Regions from separate parts of the Mycobacterium jinjuense genome, predicted to be linked through region 1. Evidence: predicted binding sites of a transcription regulator. Region 1 holds the regulator's gene; each other region holds the start of a gene.
What was found. Region 1 encodes LexA, which represses DNA repair genes until DNA is damaged. Its sites were predicted from a motif close to CGAACANNTGTTCG; they were not measured.
Positions count from the first base shown of each region.

Region 2: the regulator LexA is predicted to act here: its motif matches at 3,008-3,021, upstream of QGN32_RS16445 (HNH endonuclease signature motif containing protein).
Region 3: the regulator LexA is predicted to act here: its motif matches at 3,139-3,152, upstream of cofD (2-phospho-L-lactate transferase).
Region 4: the regulator LexA is predicted to act here: its motif matches at 2,617-2,630, upstream of QGN32_RS04265 (HNH endonuclease signature motif containing protein).

Region 1 covers NZ_CP142362.1:462,985-470,438, reverse strand. The annotation lists gene hflX (GTPase HflX) at 1-1,278, shown strand, start outside; gene mbp1 (microaggregate-binding protein 1) at 1,359-1,601, opposite strand; gene QGN32_RS02295 (hypothetical protein) at 1,723-2,226, opposite strand; gene QGN32_RS02290 (sunset domain-containing protein) at 2,823-4,841, shown strand; gene lexA (transcriptional repressor LexA) at 4,838-5,533, opposite strand; gene QGN32_RS02280 (LysM peptidoglycan-binding domain-containing protein) at 5,743-6,195, shown strand; gene nrdR (transcriptional regulator NrdR) at 6,356-6,826, shown strand; gene QGN32_RS02270 (PhzF family phenazine biosynthesis protein) at 6,845-7,454, opposite strand, start outside.
Region 2 covers NZ_CP142362.1:3,463,831-3,471,284, reverse strand. The annotation lists gene QGN32_RS16455 (ATP-dependent DNA ligase) at 1-1,261, opposite strand, end outside; gene QGN32_RS16450 (hypothetical protein) at 1,296-1,526, shown strand; gene QGN32_RS16445 (HNH endonuclease signature motif containing protein) at 1,570-3,003, opposite strand; gene QGN32_RS16440 (carbohydrate kinase family protein) at 3,161-4,102, shown strand; gene ku (non-homologous end joining protein Ku) at 4,102-5,064, shown strand; gene QGN32_RS16430 (SDR family oxidoreductase) at 5,187-5,978, shown strand; gene QGN32_RS16425 (hypothetical protein) at 6,059-6,325, shown strand; gene QGN32_RS16420 (Nramp family divalent metal transporter) at 6,429-7,454, shown strand, end outside.
Region 3 covers NZ_CP142362.1:1,150,927-1,158,380, reverse strand. The annotation lists gene QGN32_RS05665 (NUDIX hydrolase) at 1-501, opposite strand, end outside; gene QGN32_RS05660 (coenzyme F420-0:L-glutamate ligase) at 498-1,904, opposite strand; gene cofD (2-phospho-L-lactate transferase) at 1,901-2,875, opposite strand; gene QGN32_RS05650 (WhiB family transcriptional regulator) at 3,353-3,616, shown strand; gene QGN32_RS05645 (metallopeptidase family protein) at 3,626-4,048, opposite strand; gene QGN32_RS05640 (DUF3499 domain-containing protein) at 4,206-4,625, shown strand; gene QGN32_RS05635 (phosphomannomutase/phosphoglucomutase) at 4,696-6,138, shown strand; gene QGN32_RS05630 (TobH protein) at 6,135-7,244, shown strand; gene manA (mannose-6-phosphate isomerase, class I) at 7,249-7,454, shown strand, end outside.
Region 4 covers NZ_CP142362.1:863,128-870,581, reverse strand. The annotation lists gene QGN32_RS04270 (cytochrome P450) at 1-1,204, shown strand, start outside; gene QGN32_RS04265 (HNH endonuclease signature motif containing protein) at 1,240-2,598, opposite strand; gene QGN32_RS04260 (type I restriction-modification system subunit M) at 2,761-4,503, shown strand; gene QGN32_RS04255 (restriction endonuclease subunit S) at 4,500-5,789, shown strand; gene QGN32_RS04250 (type I restriction endonuclease subunit R) at 5,791-7,454, shown strand, end outside.

The sequences.
Region 1 (7,454 bases):
TGGACCGAAGGAAGTTCGGCCGACGCCGAAGCCAGCCTGGCCGAACTCGCCGCACTCGCCGAGACGGCCGGTTCGGAGGTGCTCGAAGGGGTGATTCAGCGCCGCGACAAACCGGACGCCTCCACCTATATCGGCTCGGGTAAGGCCGCCGAACTTCGCGAGATCGTCCTCGCGACCGGAGCCGACACCGTCATCTGCGACGGTGAGCTCAGCCCCGCCCAGCTGACGGCCCTGGAGAAGGCGGTCAAGGTCAAGGTCATCGACCGCACCGCGCTCATCCTCGACATCTTCGCCCAGCACGCGACCAGCCGGGAAGGCAAAGCGCAGGTCACCCTGGCTCAGATGGAGTACATGCTGCCCAGGCTGCGCGGCTGGGGCGAATCGATGTCCCGGCAGGCCGGCGGTCGTGCCGGTGGAGCCGGGGGCGGGGTGGGCACGCGCGGTCCCGGTGAGACCAAGATCGAGACCGACCGTCGCCGCATCCGCGAGCGAATGGCCAAACTACGCCGCGACATCAAGGACATGAAGAAGATCCGCGACACGCAGCGCAGAGGCAGGCGCCGCAGCGAGGTGCCGTCGATCGCCATCGTCGGCTACACCAATGCCGGTAAGTCGAGTCTGCTCAACGCGCTGACCGGTGCGGGGGTACTGGTGGAGAACGCGTTGTTCGCGACGCTCGAACCGACAACGCGCCGAGGCGAATTCGCCGACGGCAGATCTTTCGTACTGACCGACACGGTCGGGTTCGTCCGCCATCTGCCCACCCAGTTGGTGGAGGCGTTCCGCTCCACGTTGGAAGAGGTCGTCGACGCCGATCTGCTGGTGCACGTGGTCGACGGGTCCGACGTCAACCCGCTGGCCCAGATCAACGCCGTGCGCGAGGTCGTCAACGAGGTCATCGGAGCTGCGCGGCCGGCGACATCAGGTCTAGCCGACCACGACGCACCGCCGGCGCCGGAGTTGTTGGTGGTCAACAAGATCGACGCCGCCGACGGTCTGACACTGGCGCAGTTGCGCGGTGCGCTGCCCGACGCGGTGTTCGTCTCGGCGCGCACCGGCGAGGGACTGGACCGTCTGCAGCAGCGGATGGCGGAGTTGATTCCACCGACAGACACCACGATCGACGTCACAATTCCCTACGACCGCGGCGATCTCGTCAACCGCGTCCACGCCGACGGGCGTGTCGACGCCACCGAGCACACCGCCGAAGGCACGAGGATCAAGGCGCGAGTGCCGGTTCCACTGGCCGCGACCCTGCGCGAATACGCGACGTTCTGAGCCCGTCGCCGCGACGTCTGCGCATAGCGAAGAGGCGCAAAGGGTTTCATCCCTCTGCGCCTCTCGCGTTTGGTACCGAACTACTCCTGCTCGGATTCTTGGCGCTTCTCGGCGGTCTTGGCCGCGGCCCGTGCACTCTCGGCTTCGGCTTCCTTCTGCGCGGCGTTACGCTGCGCGTCAGCCTTGTCCTGCTGCGCCTGACCCTCGCGATACAGGTCGTCTCGACCCGCGACGGCGCCGAGCACCTCCTTGGCCTTACCCTTCACTCCCTCGACGACGCCCTTGACGGCTTCCTCGGGTCCACTGTTGTTCTTGTCGGACACTGCGCCTTCCTCCTTGCCGATCGTTTCTCGTGGCCCTCCAATACCCGATGCGCCGGTTCGTCAATCGGATAAACCGGACTCGGTGAGTCAGCTCACAGCGGTGAAACCGCACAGCCGTGGCTCAGTCGACCGCAAACACCGCGGGAGCGGACGCCGACATCACGCGTTGCGCCAGTTGCGCCTTCAGATGATCGAGGCGGGCTTCTTGGGGAGCCGTCCGGTCCTTGGTACGGGCCAGGTCGATGAACTCGTCGGTGACGAATCCTTCGCGCAGCAGCAACGTCACGCCGCGATCCGCAATGCCCACGACGAACACGAAATCTTCGAGCAGGCGACCTCTGTCGCCTCGCACCAGTGAACGGTCCACGGTGTAGCGGTCGTCCGACACCGCGCGGCTGACCGCCTCGAAACCGTCCCGGCCGCCGGGGCCGCGAAACGCGGTGCGCACGGTGATCGATCGGCGATCGGGTGGCTCGTCAGGGGAGAGCATCGCGAAGGCGCGTTGCATCACTTTGAACGCCATGGCCACTCCGGCCGGGGAGTGACCGCCGTGGTACCGGTTCATGTCGTCGAACGTGAAGGTGAGCGGTTGGCGCCGCTCGCGAACTTCGAGGATTTCACTCATCACGATTCGGTCGGCGGTAAAGCCGATATACGCCAGAGCAATACACGAACCGACACCTCCTGCCCGCGGCGTAACTCATCTGCGGCCAATTCGTCGACGCGCAGCGGCTCAGCGCAGCGATGTCGCCGTTCGTCAGGTCGGCGGTGAAAACATCCCAGTGGGTCAGGCTCACCCGGGAAAACATGGCTTCGAGTTTAGGCGCGGAACGACGTGGGCTCGTGGCGACCAACACACCGGTTGAACCTCGTCGCCGAGTGGGCGGGACGCAAAGATCGCAGTCAGCCGCAAAGCGGATGTGTGCCATGCCTGCTGGCTACCGATATTCCGGCGGATATCCGGTGGCCTAAGCCATTCTCGGTGTTCGTGTGCAAACTGTTTTTTGGCACCATTCCGCCGCGGTCGAGAGGAAAACTTCGGCCTTGGGCCGCGGGTCGGACTGCACTAATCCGCGCGGCACGCGGGGTTATCCACAGCGAATGAGGGATTGGCAGGTATTTTCTTCGCAAGATCGGCGTGTTCGTTGGTAGTTGACGTCTGCTGACAGATGACGGGCACGAAATCTTCGAGCGAAATTTCGTGCCGACCCGGGAGGACGAATGATCGGGCAGAACAGCCGGAGGACCACGGTGTGGGGCCGAGTGGCGATCGGTCTGCTCATGGGCGCCGTAACTCTACTGCTGGCACCGGTGGCGGGCGCCTCGCCGGAATCCGACGCCGCGAATACCGCGATCACAGCGGCATGGGAGGCCAGCGGCGGTGACGGCGGCCCCCTGGGTCCCAAACAGGGCGAGGTATACCCGGTGGGCGAGGGGTTTGCGCAGGACTACGCCGGCGGCAAGGTGTTCTTCACCCCTGACACCGGCGCTCACTTCATGCGGGGCGCGATCCTGGAGAAGTACGAATCACTCGGCGGGCCCGCCGACAGTGATTTGGGGTTCCCGACCATGGACGACGGTCCGGGCCGGGCCCCGGGCAGCTTCAACGTCACGTTCAGCGCCAGCGACAAGCCGGTGATCTTCTGGACATCGGACACCGGCGCGCGGGTGGTGCGCGGGCCGATCAATGCCGCGTGGGACAAGTTGGGTGGATCGTCGGGGACACTCGGAGTGCCCGCGGAGGACGAAAGCTACCGCGGTGACCTGATCACCCAGAAGTTCACCGGCGGTGAGATCACCTACAACACTCGCGACAAGAATTTCACCACCGTGCCGCCGGACCTTGCCGGGCAGTTGACGGATCTGGAGGTGCCAGGCGATCCGGTCTCCGCGATCAACGCGGCCCGCCGCGCGGCCGGAGGGCCGCTGGGACCGCTCGGCGCCGCAGAGGGACCGCCCTATCCGATAGGCAAGGACGGCCTTGGGCAGAACTTCGCCGGCGGCAAGATCTTCTACAGCCCGTCGACAGGCGCGCGAGTCGTGACGGGTCAGGTACTCGCGAAGTATGAAAGCCTCGGCGGGCCCGAGGGGGATCTCGGATTTCCGATTTCCAGCGAAACCGACGGCGGTCTGCCCACCGCAAGCCGCATGTCGAGGTTCGCCGCCGAAGACAAGCCCGTGATCTTCTGGACGCCGGACCACGGCGCGGTACTGATGCGCGGCGCGATGAGCGCAGCCTGGGACAAGCTGGACGGCGCCGAGGGCACACTCGGCGCACCGATGGCCGACCAGACCGAGAAGGACAACGTCATCACGCAGCGGTTCACCGGCGGCGTGGTGTCCTGGGACCAGTCGACGGGCGAGTTCTCTACGGAGCCACCGAATCTGGCGGGCGAGTTGGCCGGCCTCGAGGTGCCCGCTCGGCAGGGGTCCGAAACGCCGAACGCCTCCGGGGCCTCGGACTCAGGCGGCGACCGGAACTGGCTTATGTTCAGTTGGTGGTGGCTGCTCGCGATCGTGCCGGTGCTCCTGCTCGTCGGCCTGGTGGTGTTCGCCGGCATGCGAAATCGCCGCGGCGGCGACGTCGATCGTCCCGAGGCCGTGGAGGACCGCTACGACGACAGGTACGACGGCGAACAGCCCTACAGCACAGTGGGTGCGGACGAGCAGTCGTCGAGCGGCGGCGACGAGTCAGCGGCGATGTTCGGTGACCGCTATGCCAGTGAGGGTCTGGGCGCGCTTGCGCCGCTTGGCAGTGCCGGGGACACGTCGCCGGCCAATCCATGGGAGGCGCCGACCGGTACCGACGCCGCGGGAGACGCGGGCGAACTCGGCGAGGCCGAGGAGAATCCCGACGACGTCGACACCGCGCCGACGCGAATACCGACCGTCGAAGAGCGGGGGGTCGAGGACGGCGACGCCGATGAGCGGGAAACACCTGTCGAACCCGTCGAATCGATCGAACCCGAGTCCGAAGCCGAACCCGCTCAATGGGATCCGCTGACCGACACGGGACGTCACGCGAAGATCGTCGTCGACGAACCGGAAGTGCCGAGCCCGGCTTTCCGCCTACCGGTCGATGACTCCGGGCAGCCGCCGGAGGGATATCCGATCAAGGCCGATACCCAAACCGGCCGGTACTGGCTGCCCTACACCGCCGGCTATGACGAGGTACGCGCCGAAATATGGTTCTCCAGCGAAGAATTCGCGCGTACGAACGGTTTCGTCCGAGCCGACTAGATCTTCCGGATGACGGTGACGACCTTGCCGAGCACTGCGGCGTCGTTCCCCGGGATCGGGTCGAAGGCTGGGTTGTGGGGCATCAACCACACCTGACCGCGGGTGCGTTTGAACGTCTTCACCGTGGCCTCACCATCGATCATCGCGGCCACGATATCGCCGTTGTCGGCGACGTTCTGCTGACGCACGACCACCCAGTCGCCGTCGCAGATCGCCGCGTCGACCATCGAGTCACCGACCACTTTGAGCAGGAAAAGCGAGCCCTCGCCGACCAGTTCGCGCGGTAGCGGGAAGACGTCCTCGACGGCCTCCTCGGCGAGGATCGGTCCGCCGGCGGCGATCCGGCCGAGCACCGGCACGAACGTCGGCTCCGGAAGCGCGTCGGAGCCGGCGACATCGGTGGTGACGATCGGGCTCACAGCCTCGTCGGCGCCACGCACGTCGACCGCGCGCGGGCGGTTGGGGTCACGCCGTAGGTAACCCTTGCGCTCCAGGGTGCGCAACTGGTGGGCCACCGAGGAGGTGGACGTCAGCCCGACCGCGTCGCCGATCTCCCTGATGCTCGGGGGATAGCCGCGAGTGGTGACCGATGAGCGGATCACGTCGAGAATGGTGCGCTGGCGTTCGGTTAGACCAGGGTCGAGCGTTCGGCCCCCGCCCGTGCCGTCCGGTGTATCGCTGCTGGAGTCCATGCCGCCGAATGTAGCCCGCGGCACAGGATTAATCAAACATGTGTTCGAGGCGTGTCGGGAGCGCCATCGCCGGGGAATGCGCCCGAATTTCTTGTCGGTGCCCTGTCCTATCGTTTGGCCACAGTTCGATCACATGTTCTATCGTTCGAACATGTGAGCGAGTATGTTCGAACACAAGAGCGAAAACCAACGGACCGGAAGGCAGGAAGATGACGATCCTCGACTCCCAGGAAGTTCAGGCCCCGCGCGTGCTCAGGCCCGGCATCAGGCCTGCTGGTGCCCGTCGGCGCCCCTTGTCCACCCGACCGGGCGGGGCGCCGGTTCGGTATCGGGGCACCGGCGTACTGATGTCGCGCGCCTCGCACCGGCGGCGGCCGATCACACCGGGTGCCACCGTGCTCCTTGCGTTGGTGGCGGCAGCGATCACGGTGTGGCTGGGCCTGGTGGCCCAGTTCGGCGGCGTGGTCGGCACCACCCCGGCCGCCGTTCCGGACCGGCTCGCGGTGATCCAGGTTCAAACCGGCGAGAGCCTGCACCAGGTGGCCCAGCGGGTGGCGCCCGGCGCCCCTGTGGGCCAGGTGGCGGACCGGATTCGCGAACTCAACCAACTCGACTCGGTTGCGCTGGACGCCGGGCAGACGCTCATAGCGCCGGTCGGCTGACATCCGTTGGTTGGGCCGTAAAGAGCTTGGTGCGCACGTGTTCACCGACAGATCGTTCTGGTATGTGCCGATGAGGCCGGTGCTGGGCTTTCGCAACGCGCCGCAGGTACGCTCAGAGAGGTTCGAGTTGGTCGTTTGTTGGCGCGGCGAAGGAGCGGTGATGCACTGTCCTTTCTGTCGTCATCCCGACTCGCGAGTGGTCGACTCCCGGGAGACCGACGAGGGTCAGGCGATCCGGCGGCGGCGCTCGTGCCCGGAATGTGGACGCCGGTTCACCACGGTGGAGACGGCTGTGCTGGCCGTAGTGAAACGCAGCGGTGTCACCGAGCCGTTCAGCCGGGAGAAGGTCATCAAGGGTGTGCGCCGGGCGTGTCAGGGCAGGCAGGTCGACGATGATGCGCTGAACCTGCTTGCCCAGCAGGTCGAGGACACCGTGCGGGCCACCGGTTCGCCCGAGGTGCCTAGCAACGAAGTAGGGCTGGCCATCCTGGGCCCGCTACGTGATCTCGACGAAGTGGCATATCTTCGCTTCGCCTCGGTATATCGCGGGTTCAGTTCGGCCGAGGACTTCGAGCGTGAGATCGAGGCGCTCCGAGCGCATCGCGATTCGCCGCAGCCGACCGCCAGTTGATTCGCCGCAAAGCCTCCCTCAGTCGATCTGTTTGACGCCGTCGTTGACGACGCGGCCGGCGATGCGCACCCAGCCCTCGGGAGTCCACTCCGTGTGGATGTACGAACCCTTGCCCTGCACGATCGTCAGGTCGCGGCTCAGGTAGTCGGTGATTCGCACAGCGGCGGCGCCCGTGGCCTCGTCCTCGGGCACCCCCAAATCGGACGCGAACATCCGCGACCGCAGCAGCCCCTGCTCCCGGTCGGCCCACGTCCACAGGTAGTGGTTGATGTCGTCCGGGTAGTCGGACGGGTCGAGCGCGAGAAGCTCATCGATGGAGGCGACGTCGTGGATGGCGAACTCCGGCGCCCACTCCGCACGCGCCTGCACCGAGGTCAGCTCGTCGGTGTAGACGACCTGCACGATGCCGGCGGGAACACGCAGTGTGTGAACGGGAGTGCCTTGTTCGCGAAGCCACCAGGCCGCACCGACGGTGGGGTGGCCCGCGAAGATCAGTTCGACCGCCGGCGTGTAGATGCGGGCGTGCGCGGTACTAGTGCCGGGCGCTGGTAGATCGACGAATATGGTTTCGCTGTAACCCAATTGGCTGGCTACCCGCTGGCGATCGTCCGGGTCGACGGTGCTGGCG
Region 2 (7,454 bases), 2.1 Mb from region 1:
CGCCCCGCAGGTTGATGATGACCTCGCCGCCGCCCCCTTTGGGACTGTCGGGGGGGACGTCGTTGAACTTCTCGGCCTCGTAGGTGCCGGTGTCCCAGATGATCATCTGGCCGCCGCCGTACTCGCCTTGGGGGATTTCGCCGTGGAAGGTCAGATACTCCAGCGGATGGTCCTCGGTGTGTACGGCCAGGTGGTTCACCGACGGCGTGTCGGGCAGGTTCTTCGGAACGGCCCAACTCACGAGCACGCCGTCACGTTCCAGCCGCAGGTCGTAGTGCAGCCGGCGGGCGTGGTGCTCCTGGATGACGAACTTGTCATTGTTGCCGGTTTTCGGCGGCCTGTTCGGTACCGGCTCGGGGGTTTTCGATGCGTCGCGCATGCTGCGGTAGGTGGTCAGCCGATCGGGCACCGGCGCCGCCTCGTCGAGCGGCGCCAGCAGGTCGCCCATCTCCTGCACCCGCTCGAGCACCTCGTCGAAGCGCAGGTGCCCGAGCTTCGGATCCCCGATCTCGTCCCAGGTACACGGCGCGGCGACGGTCGGATGCTCGCGTCCCCGAAGCGAATACGGCGCGATGGTCGTCTTGGCGGCGTTGTTCTGACTCCAGTCGACGAAGACCTTGCCGGCGCGCAGGCTCTTGGTCATCGTCGCGGTCACTCGCTTGGGCATGGTCTTCTCGAGTTGCTGCGCGACCCGTCGCGCCAGCACGGACGCACCCTGGGAACTGATCGGCTCCTCCAGTGGCACATAGAGGTGCAGCCCCTTGCTGCCGCTGGTGAGCGGATAGGTGGTCAGCCCGATGTCGCTGATGAGATCCCGCACCTCGTGAGCGACCTCGCAGAGTTGCCGAAACGACACTCCCTCGCCGGGGTCGAGGTCGAACACGATGCGGGTGGCCGGCCCCGGCTCTCCGTCCACGAACCGCCATTGCGGCACATGCACTTCGAGCGACGCCTGCTGCGCGATCCACGCCAACCCCTCGGCGGTGTCGATCAGCGGGTACGTCGTCGTCCCGGACCGGTGCGTGACCGACGCGCGGTCCAGCCAGTCCGGCGCCGACGAGGCGAGTTGCTTCTCGAAGAACGACGGCTCCCCGACGCCGTTGGGCCACCGTTTGCGGGTGACTGCGCGACCGGCGATATGCGGGACCATCGCCTCGGCGATGCAGACGTAGTAGTCGAACACCTGCGCCTTGGTGGTACCCGTCGCGGGGTACAGCACCTTGTCCGGGTTCGTCAGCTTCACCCGCCCGAATCGATCCACAGTGTGAACGTATACCCGCTGCTACGTTGGATCTGTGACGAGAATCTTCGCGGCGTCGCTGGTCGCGGCGGCGACTCTGCTGGCGGCGCCGCACGCGGCGGCCGATCCGCAGGATCTCGTGCCCTACTGCTCGGGCGACCAGACGCCGATGGACGACAACTGCCGACCGATGGCCCATCAGGAGTACACCCACGGATCGGGATTGGACCCCGGCCTGTCGAGCGGCTTGGACCCTTCGAACCCGTCAGTCGTCAGCGGCGGTTGATCGGCGCGCCCGACCGGTCGCGCACGGCGGCACGGTGGCGGCATCATGCCGCGTTGGGTTCTGGCCCGTGCGGCTCGTCAGCCTGGTTGCCACCGTCGGCTTCCGGGACTTCGGTGTCTGCGTCCAGTCGACGGTGTAGCCGTTCCGGCCGGTGGAACTCGTTGACGCGCGCTTGCCCGGTGTCGAGGTGCGGCGGCGGTATCCACTCGACATCGTTGTCGCCGTTGACCCGGGTGCCCCAGCCGTCGGAACCGACCATGCGGTTGTCGGGCCCGCACGCCAAGCCGAGTTCGTCGACGTTGGTTTGTCCATCGTCGGCCCAGTCGCGTTCCGCGTGATGGACTTGGCACCCGTAGGCGGGCACCGTGCAGCCCGGCTTGGTGCAACCGCCGTCGCGAGCGATGAGCATGATCCGCTGGGCCGGCGAGGCCACGCGGCGGGCGCGAAACAAGTCCAGGGCCGACCCGGTGGCCTTGTCGAACACCGCCAGGTAGTGGTTGGCATGGGCGGCCATGCGGATGACGTCGGCGATGGGAATGACGGTGCCGCCACCGGAGACTCCAACGCCGGCCCGGCTCTCTAGGTCCTGCAGTGTGGTGCGGATGACGATCGAGGTCGGTAACCCGTTGTGCTGACCCAACTCCCCGCTTTCCAGCACACTGCGTCCGACCGCGACCAATGCGTCGTGCTGGCGCTGCGCCAGGTTACGGTGGTCTTGGTCGATCTGCGCCTGTGACGGCGAGCCGGAGACGCAAGGATTTTCGTCGTCAGGGTTGCACATGCCCGGCGCCGCCCACTTCGCGAAAATCGCCTCGTATATCGCCCATGCTTCGGGAGTCAGATTGCCTTTGAACGGGATCATCTTGTCGGACCCCTGGGGCCCCTTCGTGAAACCGCGACGCCTTGCACGCTCCCTTTCGTCGGGTTCGGGGCCGTCCTGATCGAGCAGGAATAAAATGCGATCGGCGTTGTCCCTCAATTCCTTTGGTCCCACGCCGACAGCGGTGCGAGCCAGGTCCACTTCGATCTGAGCGCGGGTGAGGGAATCTACCGAAGGCGGGATGCGGCCCATTGCCTCGCGCACGACCTTGACGTGTTCGCGATTGATCAATCCATTCGCCTCAACGAGCGCTGTGGCCGGCAACACCGGCTCGAGTGGTTCTCCGGTCAGTGTGCGCCGGGGCGCCAACAGGCTCGCCTCGTCGAGCCGGCGGTTGGCCTCGGTGGGCGAGATGCGCCACCGGACCGACAGAAAGTCGCGCCAGGTCTTGGCGCCCATCTGGGTGGCGCTGGTCTCGGTCTGCAAGCGCGCCAGCATGCGGTGGCTCTGGCTGGGCATCTGGCAGGTGAGGGTTTCGAGTTCGTCGAGCACGCCGACCAATTCCGTCGTGGCGAGTGTGTCGATAGGCAGTGCGGCCAGTTCGTCGAACGCTGAACGCAGCGCGGCGACCGCCGTTTGCACCGCTCCGGAAGTCATGACTCGAACGTATGTTCGAATGTTAAGAATGCCATGGCCTAGCCCTGAAGAATCTCTGAGAGCTTTAGGGCGGAGCTGTAAAATCGCTTCAGAGAAGAGCCGTAAAGTGTTGTCACACAGTCTGTTCAGTCGCGACGATGCTCCGGGAGGACATGCGATGAGGGCCCTGGTGATCGGTGAGGCGTTGATCGACATCGTCGAGCGCGCCGGCTCGACCGCAGAGCACGTCGGCGGCAGCCCGCTCAACGTCGCGGTTGGGCTGGCCCGCCTGGGCCGCACCGTCGACTTCCTCACCCACATCGGCGACGACGGGCGCGGGCAGCGCATCGCCGACTATGTCGAAAGTTCTGGCGCACAACTTGTTACGGGAAGTGCGAACGCGGACCACACCTCGACCGCGTTGGCCACTATCGACGAGCGTGGCTCGGCCCAGTACGAGTTCGACATCGAATGGCAGCTGACGGGCACACCGGAGGTGGGGCCGCCTCTCGTCGTGCACACCGGGTCGATCGCAGCGGTGCTGGAACCCGGCTGCCGCGCCACCGCCGCGCTGGTCGACACCTACCATCTCTCCGCGACCGTCACGTTCGACCCGAATCTGCGGCCGGCGCTGATCGAGGATGCCTCTCAAGATGCTCGGGCCGCACGTGGTCGCATCGATCGGCTCATCGAGCGGTGCGACGTGGTCAAGGCGAGCGATGAGGACATGCGCTGGCTCGATCCCGGTCGGTCCCCCGAGCAGATCGCGCAGACATGGCTGACGCTGGGCCCATCCGTCGTCGCGGTGACGATGGGCGGGCGCGGGTCGTTCGCGGTGTGTGCGGAGGGCCTGGTGCGCGTGCCGGCGTTCGAGGTCGACGTCGTCGACACGGTGGGTGCCGGCGACGCGTTCATGGCGGGACTGATCGACGCACTGTGGACGCTGGGGTTGCTGGGTGCCGAGCGGCGACGTGACCTGGCGCGGATCGGCACCGAGGCGCTGACGACCGTGGTGCGCGCCGCCGCGATGTCGTCGGCGTTGACCGTTTCCCGCGCCGGCGCCGACCTGCCCGATCGCGCCACCCGCGATGCCGCGCTGAAATCAGCCATACTGGGTTGATGCGTTCCATATGGAAAGGCTCTATCGCGTTCGGCCTGGTGAACGTCCCGGTCAAGGTCTACAGCGCGACCCAGGACCACGACGTCAAGTTCCACCAGGTGCATGCGAAGGACAACGGACGCATCCGGTACAAGCGCGTCTGCGAGATCGACGGCGAGGAAGTCGAGTACCGCGACATCGCGAGGGCATACGAATCCGACGACGGACAGACGGTGATCATCACCGACGAGGACATCTCGACGCTTCCGGAGGAGCGCAGTCGAGAGATCGAGGTACTGGAGTTCGTTCCGGCCGGCGACATCGACCCGATGATGTATGACCGCAGCTATTTCTTAGAGCCCGAGGGCAAGTCGTCGAAGTCGTATGTGCTGCTGACCAAGACGCTCAAGGAGACCGACCGGGTCGCGATCGTCCACTTCGCGCTGCGCAACAAGACCCGCCTCGCGGCGCTTCGGGTTCAGGACTTCAGCAAGCGCGACGTCATGGTGATCCAGACGCTGTTATGGCCCGACGAGATTCGCGATCCCGATTTCCCGGTGCTGGACAAGGAAGTCGACATCAGGCCGGCCGAGCTGAAAATGGCCACCCAGGTTGTCGATTCGATGACCGACGACTTCAATCCCGACCGCTATCACGACGACTATCAGCAGCAACTGCACGAGCTGATCCAAGCCAAACTCGAAGGCGGCGAAGCCTTTACCACCGAGGACCAGCCGCAGGAACTCGACGAGACCGAGGACGTCTCCGACCTGTTGGCCAAGCTCGAGGCCAGCGTGAAGGCGCGGCGCGAGGGCCGCGGTGGCTCGCGCAGTTCCGACGACGGGGACAAGCCCGCCGCGAAGGCAGCCGCGAAGAAGGCGTCGGCGAAAAACAGCACCGCCAAGAAAACGCCCGCTAAGAAGCCGCCGGCCAAGAAGGCGGCTAAGAAGGCGCTGGCGAAGAAGGCGGCATCGAAGAAGTAGCGCTTCTGGCGCCGAGATCTGCGGTAGGGCTGTGAAACGACGCGGCCAGCGACCCCCTTGCAGAAATCGGCGCAGTTGCCGTGCCCTGTTACGGTTCGCCCGCGAGGAAAGGACTCCGAAACGTGATTCTGGACAGATTCCGACTGGACGATCAAGTGGCAGTGGTCACCGGCGCGGGCCGCGGCCTGGGTGCAGCGATGGCGCTCGCATTCGCGGAAGCCGGTGCGGACGTGGTGATCGCGTCGCGCACGCAGTCGCAACTCGAGGAGGTGGCCGGCCAGATAAAGGGCGTCGGCCGCAGGGCGCACGTCGTGGCGGCCGACCTCGCGCATCCCGAGGACACCGCGACGCTGGCCGAGACCGCGATCGAGGCGTTCGGGAAACTGGACATCGTCGTCAACAACGTCGGCGGCACCATGCCGAACGCGCTACTCAACACGTCCACCAAGGATCTGCGCGACGCGTTCACCTTCAACGTCACCACCGCGCACGCGCTCACCACCGCCGCCGTCCCGCTGATGCTCGAGCACTCCGGCGGCGGCAGCATCATCAACATCACCTCCACCATGGGCCGGTTGGCCGGTCGCGGATTCGCCGCCTACGGCACGGCCAAGGCGGCGCTCGCCCACTACACCCGGCTCGCCGCGCTCGATTTGTGCCCGCGTATCCGGGTCAACGCCATCGCGCCGGGGTCGATCCTGACGTCGGCGCTCGACATCGTGGCCTCCAACGACGAACTGCGTAAGCCGATGGAAGAGGCCACCCCGCTGCGCCGGTTGGGCGAGCCGCACGACATCGCCGCGGCCGCGGTGTACCTCGCCTCGCCCGCCGGCAGCTACCTCACCGGCAAGACGCTGGAGGTCGACGGTGGCTTGACGGTCCCGAATCTGGACATGCCCATCCCGGATCTATGACAGGACATCCGTCGGCCGGCGCCGAAAGGCTTGTACGCTGTGCGCCGAGGCCGGGGGTAGACCAGACTGAGGACATGCCTATGCGGACCACACTTCGTTATCTCGCCCCGGTCATCGCAGCCGGCGGCATCGCCGCGGCCCTCGCGGCACCGCCGGCCGGCGCCGAACCGGCTCCCGATCCAACGCTGCCGCAGTGTGTCGACACCGGCGGCGCACAGGCCATCGGCGGTTCCACCACCGAATGCGTGACACCGGGCAACGTCTCGATCGACGCCACCCCCGCCCAACAGGAGTACGTCGGTCCATGGGGAAGCATGTGGGAAGGCGACGGCTTCTTCTTCCCGTGATCGGGCTCGGCGGCCGGCACAGATAGCACCCGCGCTCCCGCGCTCGACAGGTTTCGCCTAACCTAACTTTTCTATTCGCTACTCCGGATAGAAAGTGAGGCGCGTGGACCAGCGCAGCGAGGTCAAGCTGCGGCCGAGCTGGGTGCTGCTCGGCCCGGCGTTCGTGGCGGCCATCGCCTACGTCGACCCCGGCAACGTCGCCGCCAACGTCAGTGCCGGCGCACAGTTCGGCTTCCTGCTGGTCTGGGTCATCGTCGCGGCCAACGCGATGGCCTGCATCGTGCAGTACCTATCGGCCAAGCTCGGCCTGGTGACCGGGATGTCGCTGCCCGAAGCGGTGGGTAACCGGATGCGCCGCCGCACCCGGCTGACCTATTGGCTGCAAGCCGAAATGGTCGCGATGGCAACCGATCTCGCCGAGGTCGTGGGCGGCGCGATCGCGCTGTACCTGCTGTTCGACCTGCCCCTGCTCACCGGCGGCATCATCACCGGTGCCGTCTCGCTGCTGTTGCTGTTGGTCAAGGACCGCCACGGCCAGAGTTCGTTCGAACGCGTCATCACCGGCCTGCTGTCGATCATCGCGGTCGGATTTCTCGCCAGCCTGTTCGTCGCTCCCCCGCCGCTCGGCGAGGCGGCTGCCGGTCTGGTACCGAAATTCGCCGGCGCCGAGAGCGTGCTGATCGCGGCGGCCATGCTGGGCGCCACCGTGATGCCGCACGCGGTGTATCTGCACTCGGGCCTGGCGCGGGACCGACACGGCCATCCGGGCCCCGGCCCGAGGCGACGGATGCTGTTGCGAATCACCCGATGGGATGTCGGCATCGCGATGGTGATCGCGGGTGCGGTCAACCTGTCGATGGTGCTGGTCGCCGCGACCAACCTGCAGGGGCAGGAGAACACCGACTCGATCGAGGGCGCGCACGCCGCGGTCGGTGCGGCCCTCGGCCCGACGATCGCGTTGCTGTTCGCGATCGGCCTGCTGGCCTCGGGGCTGGCGTCGTCGTCGGTCGGCGCCTACGCGGGCGCGATGATCATGCAGGGCCTGCTGCACCGCGCCATTCCGCTGGTGTTGCGCCGCCTCATCACGCTGCTGCCCGCGCTGGTGATCCTCGCGGTGGGCGTCGATCCC
Region 3 (7,454 bases), 690 kb from region 1:
GCCGAAATCGCAGTCCTCCGGCAAGCCGTCTAGCGGCCACCACCGCAAATCCAACGACTCGTCGCTCACCACGATTTCGGCACCGGCGGGGGCGTGGACGACGAACTGCATGTCGAGGTGACGGGTGGGTGCACCCAGCGAACAGGTGACGGGATGCACGTGGAGCGCGGCCAGCGTCGGGTCGATCGTGAGCCCCCCGATGCCGGACTCCTCGGTGGCTTCCCGCAACGCCGCCGCCACGATATCGGAATCGGTTGGCTCGCAATGCCCGCCGAGCTGCAACCAGCGCCCGAACCGCGGATGCAGCGTCAGCAGTGCCTGAGTCCCGGTGTGGTCGACCACGAGCGCGGACCCGGTGACGTGTCCCGGCGCGCACTCACGCAAGCAGCCGTCGGGTCGGGCGGCCAGAAACGCCAGCACCGCATGCCGCAGGGTGTCCTGCGCGGGATCGGGTGCGCGCCAACGGGTCAGCGTCTCGACCGCCGATGCGTGCAGACTCACCTGCGCACCAGCAGACCGTCGGTCGGCACCGGAGACCGAGGGTCGGAGGGTCCGCCCTCCTCGGGATAGCCGATCGCCACGGCGCCCAACGGCTCCCAGTCGTCGGGCAGCGCCAACTCGTCACGGACCACGTCGGGAGCGAAGATCGTCGAACCGATCCAGCAGCTGCCGACACCGCGCACCGCCAGTGCTACGAGCAGCGCCTGCACCGCCGCACCGACCGCGACGGTGAACATCGTGTGCTCGGCGGCGGTGCGGTCAGCGTCGGGATAGCGGTGCGCGCCATCGGGCACCACGAACGGGATGACGACTTCGGGTGCGTCGTACAGGATTCGGCCGCGATCGACCCGACGCTCGACCGCGTCGGCAGGACGGCCGTCGACGCTCAGGTCGGCGCGCCACTTGTCCTTCATCCGGTCGAGCAGCGCCGAGCGGCGGCTGGCGTCCTGCAACCACACGAATCGGGCAGGGCGGGTGTGATGCGGGGCGGGCGCGGTGAGTGCTTCGGCCACAGCGGCTTCCACGATCTCGGGGGCCACCGGCTCGGCCGAGAATCGGCGCACCGACCGGCGCAGCAGTTGCGCCTGCCGCCGACCGAGGCTGATGGCCTCCGCCGTGCCCAGCCAGAACAGATCCTCCTCACCGGCCCGCACCAGCGTGCGCGCGGTCGAACCGTCGTCGCGCAGCCGCAGCCCGCGCACCACCGCCACCGGGATGTCGGTCAGCTTGCCCTTGACCAGATCCGCCGCCGCAGCGACCTCATCGGCGACCGCGATCTCGGTGACGATCAGTTCGTTGCCGTGCCGGTCCACCGTTCCCCCGTAACCGTGCAGCACGGTCAGGCCGGCCGCCCCGATCGCAACGTCGATCTGGCCGTTGCGCCACGCCCGCCCCATCGTGTCGGTGACGACGACTCCGACGGTCACCCCGAGGCAATCCCGTAGCGCCGATCGCAGCGCCGCGGCGCTGCCGTCGGGATCGGTTGGCAGCAGCGCGAGCTCAGCGGAGTCCACGTTGGAACCGTCGACACCCGCTGCGGCCTGCACCAGACCGAACGCGTTCTCGGTGATCAGGGTGCGGCCCTTTCGGGCGAGCACCCGAACTGCCTCAGCGTCGATGAGTTTGCGCCGCAGCACATCACGCTCTTCCGGGTCGATCGGGGCATCGACGATGCGCCCCTCGCACTTCGACAGCACCTTGCTGGTCACTACGACGATGTCGTCGTCGCGCAACCATGGTGCGCCAGCCGCGATGGCCGCGGCGAGGTCGTCGCCCGGGCGGAACTCGGGCAGACCCGGCACGGGCAGCAGTTCCACCGCGGCGGCGGTTCCATGGTCGCCGCTCGGCGGCGCCGTTGAGCCGGGGTCGCCGCTCGGCGGCGTCGTGGGGCTGCGGTCGGTCATGGCTTCACACCGGCTAGATCCAGCCCGGCACGCACCATTTCACCGGTTGCCGCGGGATCGCTCATCAGCAGGGGTATCGAGCGGACCTCGACCCCGTCGATGTCCGCGCGGTCGTCCTCGTGGACCAGCCAGCCGTCGAGGATCCCGACGCCGGAGCGTGCGCCGTAGTGTCGGCCGACGGCTTCCGACGTACTCTCCACGCCGATCACCGACAGGCATTCATCGGCCATGCCGCGCAACGGTTTTCCCCCGACGATCGGGGAGTAGCCGATCACCGGAGCCGGGGTCGACCGCAGCGCACCGCGGATGCCGGGCACGGCCAAAATCGCGCCGACGCTCACCACCGGGTTCGAGGGCGCCACCAGGACGACATCGGCGGATTCGATGGCCTCGGCGACATCGGGTCCGGCAGTGGCTTTCTCGGCACCCACGAACGCGAAGCTGTGCGTGGGCACCTTGGCGCGGTACCGCACCCACCACTCCTGAAAGTGGATCGCGCGCTTCTCGCCCGCGTGCTCGCCGGGTCCGGGATCGGTGATCACGACGTGGGTTTCGCTGCGGTCATCGCTGGCGGGCAGCAACCTCGCCCCGGGTGACCACCGTGTGCACAGCGCCTCGGTCACCTGCGACAGCGGGTAACCGGCACGCAGCATCTGACTGCGCACCAGGTGCGTCGCCAAATCCCGGTCGCCGAGTCCGAACCAGTCGGGTTGCACGCCGTAGGCCGCGAGTTCCTCCCTCGCATGCCAGGTTTCGTCCCGATGTCCCCAGCCGCGGTCGGGGTCGATACCGCCGCCGAGGGTGTACATGCAGGTGTCGAGGTCCGGACAGATGCGCACGCCGAACATCCACGCGTCGTCGCCGACATTGACCACAGCAGTCAGTTCATGCTCAGCAGTATCATCAGTCCCAGCAGCATCTTTCGCCGTGTGGAATCGCCCCAGCTTCAAGAGATGTTGTACGCCAAGCAGGAAGCGGGCGCCGCCCACGCCGCCGACCAGTACCGTGACCTTCACATCGACCGAGAGTAGGCCGTCCAGCAGGATTCGGTTCGGGCAGGAGGACCGCGGCCGGGGATGTGACAGACACGCCGAGGTCACGACTCGCCGCATTTCGATCACGGAATGGTATGAATTCCTGTTCCAACGCTTGACCGGGGCAGCTAACGCGTGTGTAATCACACCAGTGTCATTTCCCGGTAGGCCATCCGGTTTCGGTGCCGCAGACCGAGATTCGATCACTTGTTCGAATTGGAAGTGCCCTACAGATTCGCGGGGCGCTTATAGGGGATCCACGAGACCAGGTGAGGAGGCAAGATGTCTTTTGAGTACGGCGATTTCGATCGCATCGTTCCGTTCGACAACCGATTCTTCGGCTCAGTAGGCAGCGCGCCGCACACCGATCCGGAACTGGCACCGATTGAGACGCCACGGCGTCCCCAGTTGACTCTGGTGCCAGATCCGATTGATGTTGTGCCGGCACTGACGCCAGAGGACGACCTGTGGCAGGAGCGCGCGCTGTGCGCTCAGACCGACCCCGAGGCATTCTTCCCCGAGAAGGGTGGCTCGACACGCGAAGCCAAGCGCATCTGCCAGGGCTGCGAGGTGCGCGACGCGTGCCTCGAGTACGCGTTGGCAAATGACGAGCGTTTCGGCATCTGGGGCGGCCTCTCCGAACGCGAGCGTCGCCGCCTCAAGCGCGGAATCATCTGACCTGCGCGGTCAGTCGTCGTCGATCGTCGGGTCGATGACCGAAGGCTCGACGCCCAGGTACGTGGCGACCTGAGCCACCAGGATTTCATGCAGCAGTTCCTCGAGTTCGATGGTGTCCTTCGCCCGTCGCTCGATTGGCTTGCGAAACAGAACAATTCGCGCCCGGGTGGCGTTGCCCCTGACGTCGACACCAGCCGGGATCAGCCGGGCCAGCACGATCGGCCCGTCGGCGATCACCTCCGGCGGCCACTGCACGCTGTGGGGATCCTTCGGGGCGATGCGGGGTATCTCGTCGACGGCCACATCCAGCGCCGTGAGCCGGTCCTGCCAGCGCCGCTCGATCGGCTCGTATGCCTCGAGCACCGCCATGTCGAACCGCTCGGCGCGACTGCGCCAACCCGGGACCGTGGGGGGAAGTAACGGCCCGCGCATCTCGCGGCCCCGGCGTGCGCGCAGGTGTCCACGCTTGGCCACCGCTTCGATGCTCCTCTCGTGCGCGATGAAAGCGATCGTAACGGTTCGAGATCGGCCGTCGGCAGGCTGCGCGTGTCCGGCGGCGCGCGGAGTGCGGCCACGATAGCCTTCCGCTGTGAACGTTCCCCGTCGCTGTTGCCGGCCCGGGTGTCCGCACTATGCGGTCGCGACGCTGACATTCGTCTACGCCGACTCGACGGCGGTCGTCGGCCCGCTGGCCACTGTCGCCGAACCGCACTCGTGGGACCTGTGTGTGGTGCACGCCGGTCGCGTGACGGCACCTCGCGGCTGGGAACTGGTTCGGCACGCGGGGCCGTTGCCCGCGTATCCCGACGACGACGATCTCGTCGCGCTAGCGGACGCGGTTCGCGAAGGATATGACGCCCCGCCGCCGATCAACAGGATGGCGACCGGTTTCTCCGATCCCGTCACCGGCGCGCACGGGGGGTCGCTGATGGCGCCGCCGGCCAGGCGGCCGGAGTCCAACGGTCGTCGTCGGGGTCATCTGCGGGTGCTGCCCGACCCCACCGACTAGTCCGAGTGCACGTCAATCGGGACGGCTAGGCTGGCGCCACAAGTAGTCCGTGTCACAAGGAGTCCTTTCCGTGCGCTCTTCGCGCGAGCGTCCCCCTACCCTTCGGGCGGGAGGTGCCCCCACATCGCAGTCCCGGCCCGCTGCGGCGGTTCATCGCGTCATCAAGGCCTATGACGTGCGCGGGCTGGTCGGAGAGGAACTCGACGAGCGGTTCGTCGCCGACGTCGGAGGTGCCTTCGCCCGCCTCGTGCGGCCCAGCGCCTCGCAGGTCGTGATCGGTTACGACATGCGGGCCAGTTCGCCGGTGCTGGCGGCGGCCTTCGCCGAAGGGGTGACCGCGCAGGGCCTCGACGTGGTGCGGATCGGGCTCGCCTCGACCGACCAGCTGTACTTCGCGTCCGGGTTTCTGGACTGTCCCGGTGCGATGTTCACCGCGAGCCACAACCCGGCGGCCTACAACGGCATCAAGCTGTGCCGGGCCGGTGCCAAACCGGTCGGCAAGGACACCGGCCTGTCCGCCATCGCCGACGAGGTCATCGCCGGGGTCCCCGGCCACGACGGTGCGCGCGGCACGATCAGCGACCGCGATGTGCTCACCGAGTACGGCGAGTTCCTTCGCTCGCTGGTGAGCCTGGCGGACCTGCGGCCGTTGAAGGTCGCCGTCGATGCGGGCAACGGCATGGCCGGCCACACCACCCCCGCGGTGCTGGGTCCGATCTCCGCGGTCACCCTGTCGCCGCTGTACTTCGAACTCGACGGCACGTTCCCCAACCACGAGGCCAACCCGCTGGACCCGGCCAACCTGACCGACCTGCAGGCCCATGTTGTGCACGCCGGCGCCGATATCGGGCTGGCCTTCGACGGTGACGCCGACCGGTGTTTCGTCGTCGACGAGAAGGGGCATCCGGTTTCGCCGTCAGCGGTGACCGCGTTGGTCGCCGCGCGGGAACTCGGTAGGGAGATCGGCGCCACGGTTATCTACAACCTGATCACCTCACGGGCAGTGCCGGAACTGGTGACCGAACGGGGCGGTACGCCGGTACGCAGCCGCGTCGGGCATTCCTATATCAAGGCGCTGATGGCCGATACCGGTGCGATCTTCGGCGGCGAACACTCGGCGCACTATTACTTCCGTGACTTCTGGGGCGCGGACTCCGGCCTGCTGGCCGCGCTGCACGTGCTGGCCGCGCTCGGCGAACAACACCGGCCGCTGTCGGAGATGATGGCCGACTATCAGCGCTACGAGGCATCCGGGGAGATCAACTTCACGGTCACCGACGCCGAGAAGTGTGTGGACGACGTGCTCAAGGCATTCGGCGCCCGGATCCACTCGATCGACCACCTCGACGGTGTCACCGTCGACCTGGGCGACGGCGTCTGGTTCAACCTGCGGATGTCCAACACCGAACCGTTGCTGCGGCTCAACGTCGAAGCCCGCAGCACCGAGGAGGTCGACGAGATCGTCGCAGAGGTCGCCTCCCAGATCACCGCCGGCGCCGAGGCGGCTACATGAGCGCGGTCCCGCCGTCCTCGGCTGCGGTCGTGAACCTCGACGACGTCGACGGTTTGCAGACCGCCGACCGCGATGGCCTGCTCCGCGCCGCCGCGATGGCCGGTGCCCAGGTGCGCGCCACCGCCGCCGCGCTCGACGAGGGCGACCTCGAATCGTTGCGGGCCGACGGAGTACCCCGGACGCTGATCTGGGTTGCCGGCCGCGGCAGTGCGGAGACGGCCGGAGCGCTGCTCGCCTCGGCCTGGGGCGCCTCGGTGGCCGCACCCGTCGTCCTCGCGCCCGAGGCGCCGCCGTGGATCGGGCCGCTGGACGTGCTGATCGTCGCGGGTGACGACCCGGGTGATCCGGCCCTGGTGAACGCCGCCGCCGCCGGGGTGCGTCGCGGCGCGCGGGTGGTCGTCGCCGCCCCCTACGAGGGCCCGCTGCGCGACGTCGCGGCCGGGAGGGCCGCGGTGCTGCCGCCCCGAATGCAGGTGCCCGACGAGTTCGGCTTCGTGCGCTACCTCGCCGCCGGTCTGGCGACGCTGAAGGTCGTCGATCCGGCCGTGCACGTCGACCTCGCGGCTCTGGCCGACGAACTCGACGCCGAGGCACTTCGCAACAGCGCGGGCCGGGAGCTGTTCACCAATCCGGCCAAGGCGCTGGCCGAGCAGATGTCCGGCCGCGAGGTCGTGCTGGCCGGTGACAGCGCGGCGACGCTCACGCTGGCTCGGCACTGTGCGGCGGTACTGTTGCGTACAGCCCGCCAGGTGGTCGCCGCGGTCGGCTTCGCCGATGCGCTGGTGGCGCTGCGCGACGGCATGGGTGGCGCGTCGGCGGCCGACCGGGAGCGGTCGATCTTCCATGACGAACAGCTCGACGGTCCACTTCCCCGGCGGGTGCAGACGTTCGTGCTGACCACCGATGCGGAGCGGCCGTTCGTCGTCGCCCGAGCCGCGGGCATGGACGACGTCGACGTGATCAGTGCCCAGGACGTGCCGGAACTGCCGGAGGCGGCGGCGGTGCCCGATGCGCCGGCGTCGGCGGGACGCCTGGAACAACAGTTGGCCATGCTGGCGCTCCGCCTCGAGATGACCGCCGTATATCTGAAACTAGTTCGAGGTTAGCCAAGTGCACTTGCTACGCGGAGCGGTGCGGACCTACGCCTGGGGTTCGCGCACGGACATTGCCGAGTTCACCGGAAGGCCAAGTCCGACACCACATCCCGAAGCGGAGCTGTGGTTCGGTGCGCATCCCGGCGACCCCGCCACGCTCGAGTGCGAGGATGGGGAACGCTCGCTGCTCGACGCGCTGCGAGACGATCCCGAGGGGCAGTT
Region 4 (7,454 bases), 400 kb from region 1:
GGTGCTCGCCGACCCCCGGGCCTACGCCGATGAGCCCAGGCTGCACGCCGCCCTGACGCACCTGCGCGCCAACGCCCCGGTGTCGTGGGTGGACGTCCCGGGCTACCGCCCGTTCTGGGCGATCACCAAACACGCCGACATCATGGAGATCGAGCGCGACAACACGCTGTTCACCAACTCGCCACGGCCAGTGCTGATGACCGAGGAGGCCGACGAACAACAGGCGGCGGTCGGCATCAGCACGCTGATCCACCTGGACGACCCGCAGCACCGCGAGATCCGTGCGATCGGGGCCAACTGGTTCCGGCCGAAGGCCATGCGCGCGTTGAAGGTTCGGGTCGATGAACTGGCGAAGCGATACGTCGACGGCATGCTCGAGCGGGGACCGGAATGCGACTTCGTCCAGGAAGTCGCGGTGAACTACCCCCTCTACGTGATCATGTCGATGCTCGGCCTGCCTGAATCCGACTTCCCGCAGATGCTGAAGTACACGCAGGAACTCTTCGGAAACGACGACGAAGAGTTGCAGCGCGGTACGACGAAAGAAGAGCAGATGGGGGCGCTGCTCGAAATGTTCGCCTACTTCACCACCGTGACCGCCTCCCGCCGTGAGAACCCGACCGAGGACCTCGCGTCTGCGGTCGCCAACGCCACGGTCAACGGGGAACCGCTGTCCGACATCGAGACGGTCTCCTACTACGCGATCATCGCCGCTGCCGGTCATGACACCACGAGCGCCGTCGTCTCCGGGGGTCTGCACGCGCTGATCGAACATCCCGATCAGCTGGAACGGTTGCGCGCCAACATGGACCTGATGCCGTTGGCCACCGAGGAGATGATCCGGTGGGTGAGCCCGGTCAAGGAGTTCATGCGGACCGCCCGCGCGGACACCACCGTTCGCGGTGTCCGGATCGCCGAGGGGGAGTCGGTGCTGCTGTCGTATGCGTCGTCCAACCGTGACGAAGACGTCTTCGACGAACCGTTCCGCTTCGATGTCGGTCGTGACCCGAACCGGCACAACGCGTTCGGCTACGGTGTACATTTCTGCCTCGGCGCCGCGCTGGCTCGAATGGAGATCAGCAGCTTCTTCAGCGAATTGGTACCGCGGCTGAAGTCGATCGAGTTGACCGGACCGGCACAGCATATCGCGACGATCTTCGTCGGCGGGCTCAAGCACCTGCCGATCCGCTACGAGTTGACGTAGTTCGGCTCCGGTTGCTGCGACGGCCACGGCGCAAGTTACGCGGCTGCGTCGGGTTCGGGTGGCCTCTTGGGTCGCCGGTGGTGCCGGTTTGCCCGGGGTTGCCGGCTGGGGTCTACGGATTTCGGTGGATACCACAGGGTTTGGCCCAGCGTCTTTTCGTCATAGCGGCGACGTGCTTGCCATTCCTCATCGGATGGGCCCGCGTTCTGGTGGTTGACTTCGCAGGTCATCGTGAGCCGGTCGATGTCGGTGGTGCCCTCCGGCATCCACTCGATGAGGTGGTGCACATCCGAGTGGTAGCCGGGTTGATCGCAGCCCGGGACCGTGCAACCGCCGTCGATGGCGTGTAGCACGATCCGTTGATCCGCCGAGGCCAGCCGTCTGGAGCGGCCCAGGAACAGTGGCCGGCCGCACGTCTCGTCGTAGATGTAGAGGTAATGGTGGGCGTGGGCGGCCAACCGGATCGCGGTTTCCATTGGAACGGTTGATCCGCCGCCGGTCATGGCGAGCCCGGACGCCGATTCCAGTTGTTCCAGCGTCATCGTGACGATGGCGGTGACGGGCAAACCGCGGTGTTGGCCCAGTTCTCCGGAAGCCAGCAGTGCGCGCAGCGCGGCTTTCAGTGCGTCGTGCTGGCGTTGACCGGTGGTGCGGAGATCCCCGGCCGCAGCCATCGGGTCGGGCTCACCGTCCACCGCCGGGATGGGGTCGGCAGCGTTGCACATGCCGGGGCGTGCGAGTTTTGCGAACAGGATCTCAAGGTATGTGCGGGCTTCGGGGTCGACGCAGAACCGGCCGCGGCTCATCCCGTCAGCTTCCTGGGGGCCGAGCACGAACTCGCTGCGCGCCTTACGGCTGCGTTCCCTACTGACGGGGTCACCGTGGGTGGCGTCGTATTCGGCGAGCAGGAGGGCGGCGTCGCGGCGCAGGATCTCGGGGCGCTCGGCCACCGCGACGCCGGTCAGTTCGAGGTCGAAGCGGGTCCGTTCGACGTCGGTGGCGGTGTCGGGGAGTTTGGCGATGGTGTCGCGGATGATGCGGATGTGCTCGTTGCCGATGAGGCCGTGTCTGGCAGCGGCCGCGGATTCGGGCAGCGTGGGTTGCTTCTCGTTGAGATCAGCAGCGGTCGCGATGCGGGCACCAGCCTCTGTCGCCGAGAGGTGAAGCAGGTTGGCCAGGTGGTCACGCAGGCGACCGACCCGAGTGGGCCATTGGACGCGCAGGCCGTTTACGGCGTCGTACCCGACGGTCGACAGCGTTCGCTGAGCGGACTCGACACTGCAGAGCACGGAGTCGAGGACGTCGGCGGGCAGGTCGTTGAACGGCAGTTCGGCCAACTCGGCGACCGCAGCGTGCAAGCGGGCCTGCCGAGCCGCCACGTCGTCGAGATCCACCGCCGCCACCTCCTGATTCGAAACTGTGTTCGAGTATGTCAGGCGGGTGTGACATGAGAAGCTCGGTTTGGCTTCGCCACCGGAAGACGACAGTAAGGTCCCTAAAGGGGGATGAAATGAAAGTCCCCGCCGTAGATCGAACCGTCGAGAGAGACTGAGCGCTTGAGCACTCTGGGCAACTTCGTGTGGTCCATCGCCGACCAACTGCGTGGCGTCTACAAGCCGCACCAATACGGCAACGTCATCCTGCCGATGACGATTCTGCGTCGGCTGGATTGCATCATGGAACCGACCCGCGCCGACGTGCGCGTGCTGGCTCAGAAGTACGACAACCCCGGCGCGCTGACGGTCCAGGTCAAGCGCAAGACTGGCCTGGGCTTCTACAACACCAGCGAATACGACTTTCAGTCCTTGCTGGCCGAACCCGAGGGCCTGCGGGCAAACCTCGTCGACTATTTGACGAAATTCTCGTCGAACATCGACGTGTTCGAGCGCTTCAAGTTCGAGAACGAACTGGCGACGCTGGAAGAGAAGAACCGGCTGTTCCTCGTCGTGTCAAAATTTGCCGAAGTTGACCTACATCCCGACGTCGTGCCGAATGCCGCGATGGGAGATCTATTCGAGGAGTTGATCCGCAAGTTCGCGGAGGCCTCGAACGAGGAAGCGGGCGAGCACTACACGCCGCGCGATGCGATCCGGCTCATGGTCGACCTGCTGTTCGCCGAGAATAGTGTGGCGCTACTCGAACCCGGCACGGTGCGCTCCATCTACGACCCGACGGCCGGTACCGGGGGAATGCTGTCGGTGGCCGAGGAGCGGCTGTTGGAACGCAACCCCGACGCCCGGCTGGCGCTGTATGGGCAGGAGATCAACGACCAGTCGTACGCGATCTGCAAGTCCGACATGATCGCCAAAGGGCAGGACGCCTCCAACATCCGGCTCGGCGACACCCTCGCCGAGGATCTGTTCGCCGGGAGGACCTTCGACTTCTGCATGTCCAATCCGCCCTACGGCGTGGATTGGAAGGCGGCCGAGAAGCAGGTCAAGGAGGAACGCCAGCGCGATGGCGCCTACGGCCGTTTCGGCCCGGGCCTGCCCCCCGTGTCCGACGGTCAGATGCTGTTTCTGATGCACCTCGCCAGCAAGATGCGGCCCGAGCACGAAGGCGGGGGACGGGCCGGCATCGTGCTCAATGGCTCGCCGTTGTTCAACGGCGGCGCGGGGTCGGGTCCGTCGGAGATCCGGCGCTGGCTGCTCGAGGAGGACGTGGTCGACGCCATCGTGGCGCTGCCGACCAACATGTTCTTCAACACCGGCATCGCCACGTACGTCTGGATTCTCGACAACACCAAGCGCCCTGAGCGCAAGGGCAAGGTGCAGCTGATCGACGCGACGTCGTTCTGGACGAAGATCCGCAAGAATTTGGGGTCAAAGAATCGTGAGATCGATGCCGATGCGCGTAAGAAGATCCTGGCGCTCTACGACGCATTCGAGGATTCTGAGCACTCGAAGGTACTGAACAGCAATGCCTTTGGGTACTGGACGATCACGGTCGAGCGGCCTTTGCTCGACGATGACGGTAATCCGATCCCCGATCGCCAAGGCAGCCCGAGACCCGATGCGAAGAAGCGCGACACGGAAAACGTGCCGTTCACTTACGGCGGCAACGAACGTGGCGGCGAGGGCGTGGCTGAGACGGTCAAGGCGTACCTCGAGACCGAGGTCCTGCCGCACGTTCCGGATGCGTGGGTTGACCACGGGAAAACCAGGGTGGGGTACGAGATTCCGTTCACGCGGCATTTCTACAAGTACGTGCCGCCGAGGCCGCTCACGGAGATCGACGCTGACTTGGAAGCGCAGGTGGCGAAGATCTTGGGCTTGTTGCGGCAGGTGGAACAGCGTTGAGCTCCGCATCGCGAAAGCCGTCCGGGCTTTCATGGACACCGACAGTGCCGTCTCATTGGGATGTCGCCAACATCCGGCGCTTTGCGCAGATGAAAACGGGACATACTCCAAGCAGGTCCAATCCAGAGTATTGGTGGGACTGCTCGATTCCGTGGTTCACGTTGGCAGATGTTTGGCAATTGCGCGACGGCAAGCGGATGTACATAGAGTCGACGGAGAATCAGATAAGCCAGCTGGGGCTCGCTAACTCGGCGGCGGAGTTGCTCCCCGAAAGGACTGTCGTGCTGTCGCGAACAGCGTCGGTTGGATTCAGCGGAATCATGAAGCGACCAATGGCGACGAGTCAGGATTTCTGGAACTGGGTCTGCGGGCCACGTCTGCTGCCAGAGTTCTTGGTCTATGTCTTTCGTGGCATGCGCGCAGAGTTCGAGGCCTTGATGATCGGCTCTACGCATAAGACCATTTACCAGCATGTCGCCGCGGCAATCAGAATCCCCGTGCCCCCCATCGAAGAGCAACAGGCGATTGCCGACTTCCTCGACCGTGAGACCATTGGTATCGACACGCTGACTCAGGAGCAGTATCGACTCAACGATATGCTGCGTGAACGGCGCGATGCAGCGTGGGCGGGCGATCTTGACCAGATTGCGTTGCAGGCGCCCATGATCCAACTGCGCAGAGTGATTGAGTCGATCATCGATGGTCCCTTCGGCTCCTCGTTGACATCTGCGCACTATGTGGAAAGTGGTGTACGAGTAATCCGCCTAGGCAACATCGGAATTAACGAGTTTAAGAACGAGGATATGGCGTTTATCTCGTCCGACTACGCTGCGACGCTGTTAGCTCATGCCGTACACGCGGACGACGTCGTGGTGGCTGGCCTCGGAGATGAGAGAATGCCCCTCGGCCGGGCATCCGTAGTCCCGGACATCGGCCCCGCGATAGTCAAAGCCGACTGTTATCGAATTCGGCCCACGCGCGCGATTCTCCCCAGCTACCTGGCCTGGGCGCTTTCAGCCCCGCCAACGCGAAACCAGATGGCTCTCCTCGCACGCGGAGCAACCCGTATGCGTCTCAACACATCTGTAGTGCGTGAAGTGGCAATTCCTGTGCCGGAAATTGAAACACAGAGACAAATTGTCGCGCAATCTCGGCAGCAACTCGCCAAGATCGACACCCTCATCGCTGAGACCGAGCGGTTCATCGAACTATCGAAGGAACGTCGCGCCGCGCTGATCACCGCGGCGGTGACGGGGCAGATCGATGTTAGGGGAGAGGCGGCCTGACTTGGCTGACTTCCACGAAATCGCCTTCGAAACAGAGCTTTGCGAGTACCTGGCGAAGCACGACTGGCTGTACTCCGCCAATGACAAGGGGTACGACAAAGAACGGGCGCTGTTCCCCGGGGATGTCATCGGATGGCTCGAGGATACCCAGCCCGACGAACTCGCCAAGGTCGTCAAGCCGGGCCCCCACGAAGAAAAGCAGAGAAGCCAACTGCTCGACCGTCTCACCAAAGTGCTCGACAGCCCGATCGCCAACGGCGGCGGCACCATCAACGTGCTACGCGGTGGATTCCAGTCCGCGCCAGCGCGATTCGCCATGAGCGAGCCCAAGCCTGAGAGCACCAAGAATCCAGCGACGGTCAAGCGTCACGAGCAGGTGCGACTGAGGGTGATGCGCCAAGTGCATTTCTCCACCGCCGACACGCGCAGTATTGACCTGGTCTTCTTCGTCAACGGTATCCCGGTCGCCACCGCCGAACTCAAGACCGACTACACCCAGTCGGTGGCCGAGGCCATCCGGCAGTACAAGAAGGACCGGCTGCCGAAGGACAAGGGCACCGGCCACGTTCAACCCCTACTCGGCTTCGGGAACCGGGCGGTCGTGCATTTCGCCCTTTCCAACGACGAAGTCTGGATGACCACGCGGCTTGCCGGCGACGACACCCACTTCCTGCCGTTCAACATGGGTTGCGGCGGCGGCAAGGGAAACCCGCCCAACCGCCACGGATCGGAGACGTCGTACCTGTGGGAGCGCGTCCTGCAACGCGAGGCGTGGCTCAACATCCTGCATCGCTTTGTGCTCGTCGAGGAGCAGGGGATCGTCTTCCCCCGCTTTCACCAGTGGGAAGCCGTCACCAAACTCGTCGAAACCACCGCCGCCGAAGGCCCGGGCCACCGCTACCTGATCCAGCACTCCGCGGGTTCCGGCAAGACCAAATCGATCGCCTGGACCGCGCACCGGCTCGCGCGGCTGCAAGTCGACAACGTGCCGGTGTTCGACTCGGTCATCGTCGTCACCGACCGCAACGTCTTGGACTCGCAATTGCAGGCCGCGATCCGGCAGATCGACCGGAAGACGGGATTCGTCGCCACGATCGACGCCGACACCGCGAGACGTGAAGGCGGCTCGAAATCCAACCTGCTCGCCAAGACGCTTCAGGACGGCAAGCGGATCATCGTCGTCACCATCCAGACATTCCCGTATGCCATGAACGAGATCCGAAAGAGCAAGGGACTCAAGGGTAAAAAGTTCGCCGTCATTGCCGACGAGGCGCACTCGTCGCAGTCCGGTCAGGTCGCCGCCAACCTAAAAAGGGTTCTGAGCGCAGAGGAACTCCAGGAGATCGAGAACGGCGGCGCGATCGATATCGAGGCGGTGCTCGCCGCAGAGGCTTCGGAGCGGGCGTCCAGCGAGAACATCTCCTACTATGCGTTCACCGCGACACCCAAAGGCAAGACGCTCGACATGTTCGGCCGCAAGCCCGACCCAGATGACCCCGAGTCGCTGCCCGAGCCCTTCCACGTCTATTCCATGCAACAGGCGATCGAAGAGGATTACATCCTCGACGTGCTCGCCGGTTATCACTCGTACCGCACGGCGTTTCAGATTGCAGAGAAGGTCAAAGGCGCAACACAAGTCAAGGAAGTCGAACAGTCCGAGGCGAC